One region of the Enterococcus salsurae genome, then DNA from elsewhere that is predicted to be linked to it. Evidence: predicted binding sites of a transcription regulator. Region 1 holds the regulator's gene; the other holds the start of a gene.

The links. The regulator CtsR, encoded in region 1, represses protease genes until heat stress. The targets are predictions, from matches to a motif close to TTGGTCAAAAAAGGTCAAANA.
Region 2: the regulator CtsR is predicted to act here: its motif matches at 2,447-2,467, upstream of ACYVRS_RS05085 (ATP-dependent Clp protease ATP-binding subunit).

What each region holds. Positions count from the first base shown of each region.
Region 1 covers NZ_BAAHWY010000001.1:812,941-817,881, reverse strand. Annotated here, with positions in the region: gene pknB (Stk1 family PASTA domain-containing Ser/Thr kinase) at 1-1,282, shown strand, start outside; gene ACYVRS_RS04000 (CtsR family transcriptional regulator) at 1,510-1,977, shown strand; gene ACYVRS_RS03995 (ATP-dependent Clp protease ATP-binding subunit) at 1,983-4,463, shown strand; gene ACYVRS_RS03990 (peptidase U32 family protein) at 4,840-4,941, shown strand, end outside.
Region 2 covers NZ_BAAHWY010000002.1:164,139-169,079, forward strand. Annotated here, with positions in the region: gene ptsP (phosphoenolpyruvate--protein phosphotransferase) at 1-1,690, opposite strand, end outside; gene ACYVRS_RS05075 (phosphocarrier protein HPr) at 1,690-1,956, opposite strand; gene ACYVRS_RS05080 (hypothetical protein) at 2,117-2,308, opposite strand; gene ACYVRS_RS05085 (ATP-dependent Clp protease ATP-binding subunit) at 2,562-4,802, shown strand.

The DNA of each region.
Region 1 (4,941 bases):
TGATAAAAATGTCCCACAATCGATTGAAAACATCGTATTGAAAGCCACTGCCAAAGAACAAGCCGATCGCTACAAAACGGCAGACGAAATGCGAGAAGATTTGGCTACTGTTTTGTCACCAGACCGTTTGAACGAGCCTAAATGGACGCCCCATGCTTTGATGGATGAAACACGGGTGATCACACCGATAGAGGAAGCAGCCATCGTGGCACCTGCGGAAACAGAACCAGTTGAGGTACCTGAGGAAGAAACCAAGGACAAACCTAAGAAGAAAAAGAAATGGTGGTTGATTTTTCCGATTTTAGTGTTTGCAGCAATACTTGGGATCGGCGGTTATTTCTTATTTGGCGGTGGTCGAGGAGATGTCGCGATCCCAGATGTCAGTGGCGATACTGAGGCCACTGCGCGAACGACCCTGACGGATGAGGGCTTACAAGTTGCTGAGGAAGTGGAAGAAATCGCTGACGATGAGATCGAGGCAGGCCAAGTGGTCAAAACCGATCCCCCAGCCGGCAACGAGGTCAAAAGAAATGCGACCGTGACCCTGTATATCAGCAGCGGCACGGAGAAGATTGCTTTCAAAGACTATACTGGCCAAACCTTTGAAGATGTCAAAGAAGAATTGATCAAGCTGGGCTTCTCTGAAGATCAGATCAATTCAGAAACCAAGTCAGATGAAGATGTTGCCGAAGGAGATATCATCAGCCAATCTCCAGCAGAAGACGAAGAAGTATCGCCGAAAGAAGATACAGTCAGCTTCGTTGTCAGCAGTGGCCCGGCTTCTTTCGAAATGGACAACTATTATGGGAGGACTGAAGCAGCTGCAAAAGCAGATCTAACCTCTAAAGGTGTTGCCTCAAGTCAGATTTCGATCGTCTACGCCACCAGTGATCAGCCATCAGGCACTGTGATTGCCCAGGCACCTGAATCAGGCGGTGAAGTGTTTGCTTCTAGAACGACGATCACTTTGACGATCAGCAGCGGACAAGAAATGGTCAATGTGCCGCGGATCGTCGGCAAATCACAAGCGGATGCTGAAGCAGACCTAAATGAAGCAGGATTACTCTATGATATCGAAGAAGCGTCTGATTACAGTGATACCCCAGCCGGTCAAGTGACAAGCGTTTCACCAGGTGCGGGGACATCAGTTGCTGTCGGCTCAAAGGTGACCGTCACTGTATCAAAAGGACCAGAACCAGAAGAATCAAGCAGCAGTTCAACGACAAGTTCAGACTCCACAACCGAAACACCAACGAGTTCTACTACATCGGATGATGATTAATCCATAGCAGCATCGTATTTTTTTAGAAACGTCAATCGCCAGCATCGGGAAATGCTCCCTGCTGTCGACTTGGCGTTTTTTGTACTAGTCAAGCAAAGAATCAGCCCAATTCCGTATGTGATTTTAAAAATTCCTTTAGTAAACGCCCCCTGTTAAGCGTACGTCTTTGCAACGACGTAAAATTTGGGTATAATGAAGGTCAGAATTAGTCAAGGGAGGGAAATGAATTGAGTCATCATAACACTTCCGATTTGATTGAAGCCTATTTGAAAAAAATCCTTGAAGATAGCGAAATCATTGAAATTCGCCGTGCCGAAATGGCCAACCTTTTCAATTGTGTGCCTTCACAAATAAACTATGTCATCAATACCCGTTTTACCGTACAGCGGGGCTATACCGTTGAAAGCAAGCGAGGCGGGGGCGGATACATTCGGATCGAAAAAGTCAAAATCACAGATAGCCATCACTATTTAAAAGAAATCAATCAATTATTTGATGAAACGATTTCGGAAAAAGATGCCTATGCGATTATTCAAAAGCTGTATGAGGAAGGAATCCTGTCCAAGCGAGAAGGCAATTTATTATTGACCGTCATCGCGAAAGCAGTTCTAGGACGTTCTCCTTATGAAAATAGAACACGCGCAGATTTGCTCCATGCAATACTAGAACGATTAAGTTATGAAGACAGGAAGTGAAAGAGATGGATGAACTATTCACCCAACGCGCGAAAGCCGTTTTGGCGATTGCGCAAGAAGAAGCGAAATACTTTAAGCACCAAGCCGTTGGTTCAGAACACATCTTGCTTGCCTTAGTCATTGAACAAAATGGCATTGCTGGCAAAACACTACGAGAAATGAATATCACTGAAAATGATATACGTGAAGAAATCGAACATTTGACCGGATATGGCACTGTACGCCATTATCCAGAGAACGCCTATTTGGCTTACTCGCCACGGGCGAAACATACCTTCGCCTTTGCTGGAGATGAAGCCAAGCGATTAGGGGCTCCGCAAATTGGTACAGAACATTTATTGCTGGGACTATTACGAGATGAAGACATTCTGGCGTCTCGGATCATGCTGAATTTGGGCTTAAGCTTAGCCAAAATGCGGCAATTATTGAAGAAAAAAATGGGCTTTAGTGAAACCAAAAATGGTGCAGCCGGTCGTCGTCGTCCAGCCCAAGGAAAGGCGCAGCCACAAGGCACGCCAACCCTTGATTCATTGGCGAGAGATTTGACCAAATTGGCCAGTGACAAACGCTTAGACCCTGTTGTCGGCCGTGCCAAAGAAGTCAAACGGCTGATCCAAATTCTGAGTCGCCGGACCAAAAACAATCCAGTATTGGTTGGTGAACCTGGTGTAGGTAAGACCGCGATTGCTGAAGGGCTAGCCCAAAAGATCATCAATGGCGAAGTTCCAGAAGATATGCAGAACAAACGCTTGATGATGCTAGATATGGGGGCATTGGTAGCAGGCACGAAATACCGTGGCGAATTTGAAGATCGGATGAAAAAAATCATCGATGAAATCTATCAAGATGGGCAAATCATTCTCTTCATCGATGAATTGCACACCTTGATTGGTGCTGGTGGTGCAGAAGGCGCGATCGATGCCTCAAATATCTTGAAACCAGCATTGGCCCGTGGGGAACTGCAAACCATCGGGGCAACTACACTAGATGAATACCAAAAATATATCGAAAAAGATTCCGCACTTGAACGACGTTTTGCTCGAGTTCAAGTGGATGAACCAACACCCGAAGAAGCCGAAGAAATTTTACGTGGCTTACGTCCACGTTATGAAGAACATCATGGCGTAGAAATTTCTGATGAAGCATTGCATGCAGCCGTTCAATTGTCTGTTCGCTACATCAATTCCCGTCAATTGCCTGATAAAGCCATCGACTTGATGGACGAATCGGCAGCCAAGGTCCGCTTGGATCGCACGGATGAGAGTTCAGAGTTGGCTGAATTGCAAAATGATATCGCCAATTTGATCGAAGAAAAAGAAGCTGCGATTCGCCAGCAAGATTTCGAAGCCGCAGCCCGTTTGCGGATCAAAGAAAAGAAATTGACCCAGCAATTAACGGAAGTAGCTTTCATGGAAGTCAAAGAAGCATCGGGCTATGCAGATAGTGTGACTTCTGAAGATGTTGCAACTGTCGTGTCTCAATGGACAGGTGTACCCTTGCAGCAAATGGAGAAAAAAGAAAGCGAACGCTTATTAGATCTTGAGAAAATCTTGCACCAACGCCTTGTTGGTCAGGAAGAGGCGGTCAAAGCCGTTGCCCGTTCGATTCGACGCGCCAGAAGCGGGTTGAAAGATCCTAACCGTCCGATTGGTTCCTTTATGTTCTTAGGCCCAACCGGCGTGGGTAAGACTGAATTGGCGAAAGCCCTAGCGGAAGCCATGTTTGGCAGCGAAGATGCCTTAGTCCGTGTCGATATGTCTGAGTTCATGGAAAAATATAGTACCAGTCGATTGATTGGGTCACCGCCAGGCTATGTCGGCTATGACGAAGGTGGGCAGCTGACCGAAAAAATCCGCTCTAAGCCTTATTCAGTCATTTTGCTGGATGAAGTCGAAAAAGCCCATCCAGATGTTTTCAATATTCTATTGCAAGTCTTAGATGATGGCCATCTGACGGATGCCAAAGGCCGAAAAGTCGATTTCCGCAATACGATTTTGATTATGACATCAAATATCGGGGCACAAGCAATCCGAGAAGAAAAAAGTGTTGGCTTCAATGTGACGGATCTGACCAAAGACCATCAAGCAATGCAAAAACGGATCCTTGAAGAGTTGAAGAAAGCCTTCCGCCCAGAATTCTTGAACCGTGTCGATGAAACAGTCGTCTTCCAATCATTGGGTGAAGGCGAGATCCACGAAATCGTCAAAATTATGAGCAAGTCGATTATCAAGCGATTGGCGACACAAGACATTCAATTGAAAATCACGCCATCTGCCATCGATGTGATCGGCAAGGCTGGTTTCGATCCTGAATATGGTGCCCGTCCTATCCGACGTGCACTGCAAAAAGAGGTTGAAGATCGGTTGAGTGAAGCCTTGCTATCTGGACAAATCCATTTAGGTGACAAAGTCACGATCGGTGCCTCTAAGGGAACGATCACCTTAAATGTCAAAGAAGGCCAAGCCAAAGTATTGCAACAAGTCTAATCACGGAAGGCAGCAGGTATCCTGTTGTCTTCTTTTTTTGTTTGCACATGTATGAGAAACGAAAAGGCCCGTTGATCTATCTATTGAAAGGGCTTCTTTTGTTACCGCCAGACAGCTGCATCTATTGATTCAGTTTTTTTTCTTAAGCCTTTTTTGTTGGCTCATAGGCGCAAGGATTGCATTCATGTATCATTCGTATCAAGGAAATCTCGTCAGTTATGCGTGTATATTCACAAACATTTTCCATGTAAAAGCTTTCTATATCAACAATGAAAACTGATCGACATCATTTTTCGTGAAAGAAAGAATAGCGGATGCTATTGGAAACTTGCTGTCTATGTGATACTATGAATGAGTTAAAAAAAGGAGGCGCACTATGGTCGAGATTATTGCAACGGTCGAATCGATCGAACAAGCGACGGCGATCATGCCCTATATCGATACTTTATTTTTTGGAGAAGAAACATTCGGACTGCGG
Region 2 (4,941 bases), on a different contig from region 1:
CCATTGTGTCACAATCTTCTAAAGCACGTTTTGCTAATTCTTGCATATCTGTAGTAGATAAGCGTTTCATCAAGCTACGTGTTTTTAGTACAGAGGTTGCACTCATTGAAAATTCATCTAAGCCCATACCTACAAGCAACGGTACAGCTGTTTGATCTCCAGCCATTTCGCCGCACATACCAGCCCATTTACCTTCAGCATGCGCTGCATCGATCACGTTTTTGATCAAACGTAAAATTGATGGGTTGTATGGTTGGTACAAGTAAGATACACGCTCATTCATTCGGTCGGCAGCCATTGTGTATTGGATCAAATCATTGGTACCAATACTGAAGAAGTCAACTTCTTTAGCAAATTTGTCTGCTAAAACAGCCGCAGCTGGAATTTCGATCATGATACCAACTTGGATATCATTAGAAACTTCAACACCTTCATCGATCAATTTTTGACGCTCTTCATCGTACATTTTTTTCGCAGTCCGGAATTCTTTCAATGTTGCCACCATTGGGAACATGATACGTAGATTTCCATGTGCAGATGCACGAAGCAAAGCGCGTAATTGCGTACGGAACATATCGTCACCTAGTTCAGACAAGCTGATACGCAATGCGCGATAACCTAAGAATGGATTCATTTCATGAGGCAATTTAAGATAAGGAAGTTCTTTATCTCCACCGATGTCCATTGTGCGGACAACAACTGGTTTTCCAGCCATTCCTTCTAAAACTGCTTTATATGCTTTGTATTGGTCTTCTTCTGTTGGGAAATCAGGAGAATCCATGTACAAGAATTCAGTACGGTATAAACCGACTGCTTCTGCACCATTGTTATGCACACCTTCTAAATCTTTAGGTGTACCGATATTTGCAGCCAATTCAAAGTGCTTGCCATCAGCGGTCACTGTTTCAGCATCTTTCAATTTTTCCCATTCTGCTTTTTGTTCAGCGTAAGCTTCGCCTGCTTTGATAAATTCAGCTGATTGGTCTTCTGTTGGGTTCACGATCACATCGCCAACGATCCCATTTACAGCTATAATATCTCCTGCTTTCACTTTTGCGGTGATTTCCATCGTTCCAACGATTGCTGGAATTTCTAAAGACCGCGCCATGATTGCAGAGTGAGATGTACGTCCACCGATATCTGTAACAAAAGCTTTGACAAAGTTGCGGTCCAATTGCGCTGTATCACTTGGTGTCAAGTCATGGGCAATCACAACGACTTCTTCATCGATCATTGAAGGATTCGGCAAGGTTACATTCAGCAAATGCGCCAAGATACGTTTTGCAACATCTTTGATATCCGCAGCCCGTTCTTGCATGTAAGCATTGTCATCCATTGCTTCAAACATACCAATATACATGTCAGTCACTTCTTTCAATGCTGCTTCAGCATTGACTTTGTTGTCTGCCACGTTTTGTTTGATTTGACCGATCATTTCTGGATCTGAAAGAACCATTAAATGTGCGTCAAATACTTGTGCTTCTGCTTCGCCTAGTGTTTGCGCAGCTTTGTCGCGGATTTGTTGCAATTCCGCTGTCGACTTAGCTAACGCTTCATCTAAACGTGTTTCCTCTGCTGCCGTATCTTCAACTGTTACTTTCGAAAAAGATAAATCAGGTTGTACTAACAGGTAGGCTTTCGCAACGGCAACGCCATCACTAGCAGCAATTCCTTTTAGCATCTCAACCATTATTCAGACAAACCTTCTTTTTTCATTGTTTCAACGATTGCAGCGATTGCATCTGCTTCGTCAGCACCTTCAGCAGTGATCGTTACGTCAGAACCTTGGCCAACGCCTAATGACATAACACCCATGATTGATTTAAGGTTTACTGATTTGCCTTTGTATTCTAAGTTGATATCAGAGTTGAATTTGCTTGCTGTTTGTACTAATAATGTAGCTGGACGTGCGTGGATACCTGTCTCAGCAACTACGTGAAAATCTTTCTTTTCCATATTGATCAATCTCCCTTATGAACCATTTTTTTGTGTGAAGGCATCTTTTTAATCGTGGCAAAAGCACGATAAAAAAATTACCCTTTCAACTGTTAAGATTACCATTTTTTTCTTAGTTAGACAACCGTTTTCTCTTAAATAAACGATTGAAATCGATCGCTTATTTATTTTCTGGCAGATATCGATAAATGATATTTCCATTCAGACCAGCTTCTCCAACGAATTTGACCCGATCTTCACATTGCAGCCAGACATCGCGGAAAGCCAAAAATTGCGGTTGCGTCACGAGCAGCTCTTTGATCTCCCCACTTCGTAATTGATTGATGCTGGTGTTGAAATCGATGTTTTCCATAAGTTATCGTTCACCTCTTTGCTTCTATTATATGCGATATATGACCACTTGAAAAGTTGCTTAAAAAAGGCAGCCGCTGTCTTAAAATGATCAAGTTTAAATGGTTGCAGTCTGACAAAAAGTCAGTATAATAGAAGTATGGTCAGTAAAGGTCAATGGTTACATTGATGAATGACCCTCCCTCATACACTCAGCCAAAACATTGGCGGAGATTTAAGGGATGCAGGATAAACATCAGAAAGGTCGTGTATCTATGCTTTGTCAAAATTGTGGTAAAAATGAAGCGTCGATTCATTTGTATGCCAATGTCAATGGTCAAAGAAAACAATTAGATTATTGTCAAAGTTGTTATCAAAAATTAAAATCTCAATCAGGAAATGCTGCCGCCGCGATGGCGCAAGATCCATTTGGTTTTGGAAACTTAGATGATCTATTTCGTCAAATGTCACGCCAAATGCAGCAAGGAAACCCCTCCGACCAAACGCCTCCGACGCAAACAGGCGGCAATGGCTTTATAGGCGGTCAACCGCCACGTACCAACCAAGCAGCCAATGGTTTATTAGGCGAATATGGCATCAATATCACCCAAATGGCTCGTGACGGTGAAGTTGATCCCGTTGTCGGGCGTGACAATGAAATCAAACGGGTGATCGAAATCTTAAATCGCCGTACCAAAAACAATCCAGTCTTGATCGGTGAACCAGGTGTCGGTAAAACGGCTGTTGTTGAAGGATTGGCCCAAAAAATCGTTGACGGCGATGTGCCGCAAAAATTAATGGACAAAGAAGTCATCCGATTAGATGTGGCTTCCCTTGTTCAAGGCACCGGGATTCGCGGTCAGTTTGAAGAACGGATCCAAAAATTGATTGAAGAAATCAAACAAGCGGAAAACGTCATTCTATTTATCGATGAAGTCCATGAAATCGTCGGCGCAGGTGCTGCCGGTGATGGCAACATGGATGCCGGCAACATTTTGAAACCAGCACTTGCGCGCGGAGAATTGCAAATGGTTGGGGCAACTACCCTCAATGAATACCGCATCATTGAAAAAGATGCAGCATTAGAAAGACGTTTGCAACCAGTTCGTGTTGATGAACCAACAGTTGAAGAAACCATTCGTATCTTGCAAGGTCTGCAACCGCGATATGAAGATTATCATCATGTGCGGTATACCGATGAAGCGATCAAAGCTGCAGCAACTTTATCAAATCGCTATATCCAAGATCGTTTCTTACCAGATAAAGCGATCGACTTATTGGATGAAACGGGTTCAAAGAAAAACTTAACGATCCAAATCGTCGATCCTAAAATGATCGACAAAAAACTGCAAGAAGCTGAAGCGCAAAAACAAGCTGCTTCTCAAGAAGAAGACTTCGAAAAAGCGGCCTATTATCGCGATCAGATCAATAAATTGCAAAAAATGAAAGAACGTCAGATCAGTGATGAAGAAACGCCTGTTATCACAGAAAAAGACATGGAACAAATCGTTGAAGAACGGACCAATATCCCTGTCGGTGATTTGAAAGAAAAAGAACAAACCCAATTGAAAAATTTAGCGGATGACCTGAAAGCCAAAGTTATTGGTCAGGAAGAAGCCATCGATAAAGTAGCCAAGGCCATTCGTCGCAATCGCGTCGGTCTAGGCAAACAAAATCGACCAATCGGGTCCTTCTTATTCGTGGGTCCAACGGGTGTCGGAAAAACGGAATTGGCCAAACAATTGGCCTATGAATTATTCGGTTCCGCAGATTCAATGATTCGGTTTGACATGTCGGAATATATGGAAAAACATAGCGTAGCAAAACTGATTGGTTCGCCTCCAGGTTACGTAGGCTATGAAGAAGCTGGTCAATTGACTGAAAAAGTCCGTCGTAATCCATATAGTTTGATTTTATTGGACGAAGTCGAAAAAGCCCATCCAGATGTATTGCATATGTTCTTGCAAATTCTCGATGATGGCCGATTGACTGACGCGCAAGGCAGAACCGTCAGCTTCAAGGATACGTTGATCATTATGACCAGCAATGCAGGTACAGGCAAAGTCGAAGCCAATGTTGGTTTTGGTGCCGCCAGAGAAGGTATCACCCGCTCCGTCTTGAACCAATTGAATAATTACTTTACACCTGAATTCTTGAACCGCTTCGATGGAATCGTCGAATTCCAATCATTGAGCAAAGAAAACTTGTTATCGATCGTTTCCTTGATGTTGGATGAAGTCAACCAAACGCTGCAACCGCAAAAAATTTCGATCGATGTTCCACAAGATGTCCAAGAAAAATTGGTCGACCTCGGCTATAGCGCAACTATGGGGGCCCGTCCTTTACGTCGGACGATCCAAGATCAAATCGAAGATGGCATTGCCGAGTATTATCTTGAACATCCAGACGTACGTACACTGCAAGCAGCAATCGATGATGAAGACAAAATCATCGTGACCGCAAAAAGTACTGCGGAGGAACCTCAAGAAATCACAAGTGAAAAAGAACAAGAATAACTTGACTATGCGTTCATAAGTCAATCCCTCGACGCCAGACAACTATGTTACCCAAAAAATTTGGATTTTCTGAGTTGTCTGGCTTTTCTTTTGAAAAAAAACGCCCTATAATGTTATTAATAAATACATAGAATGTGAG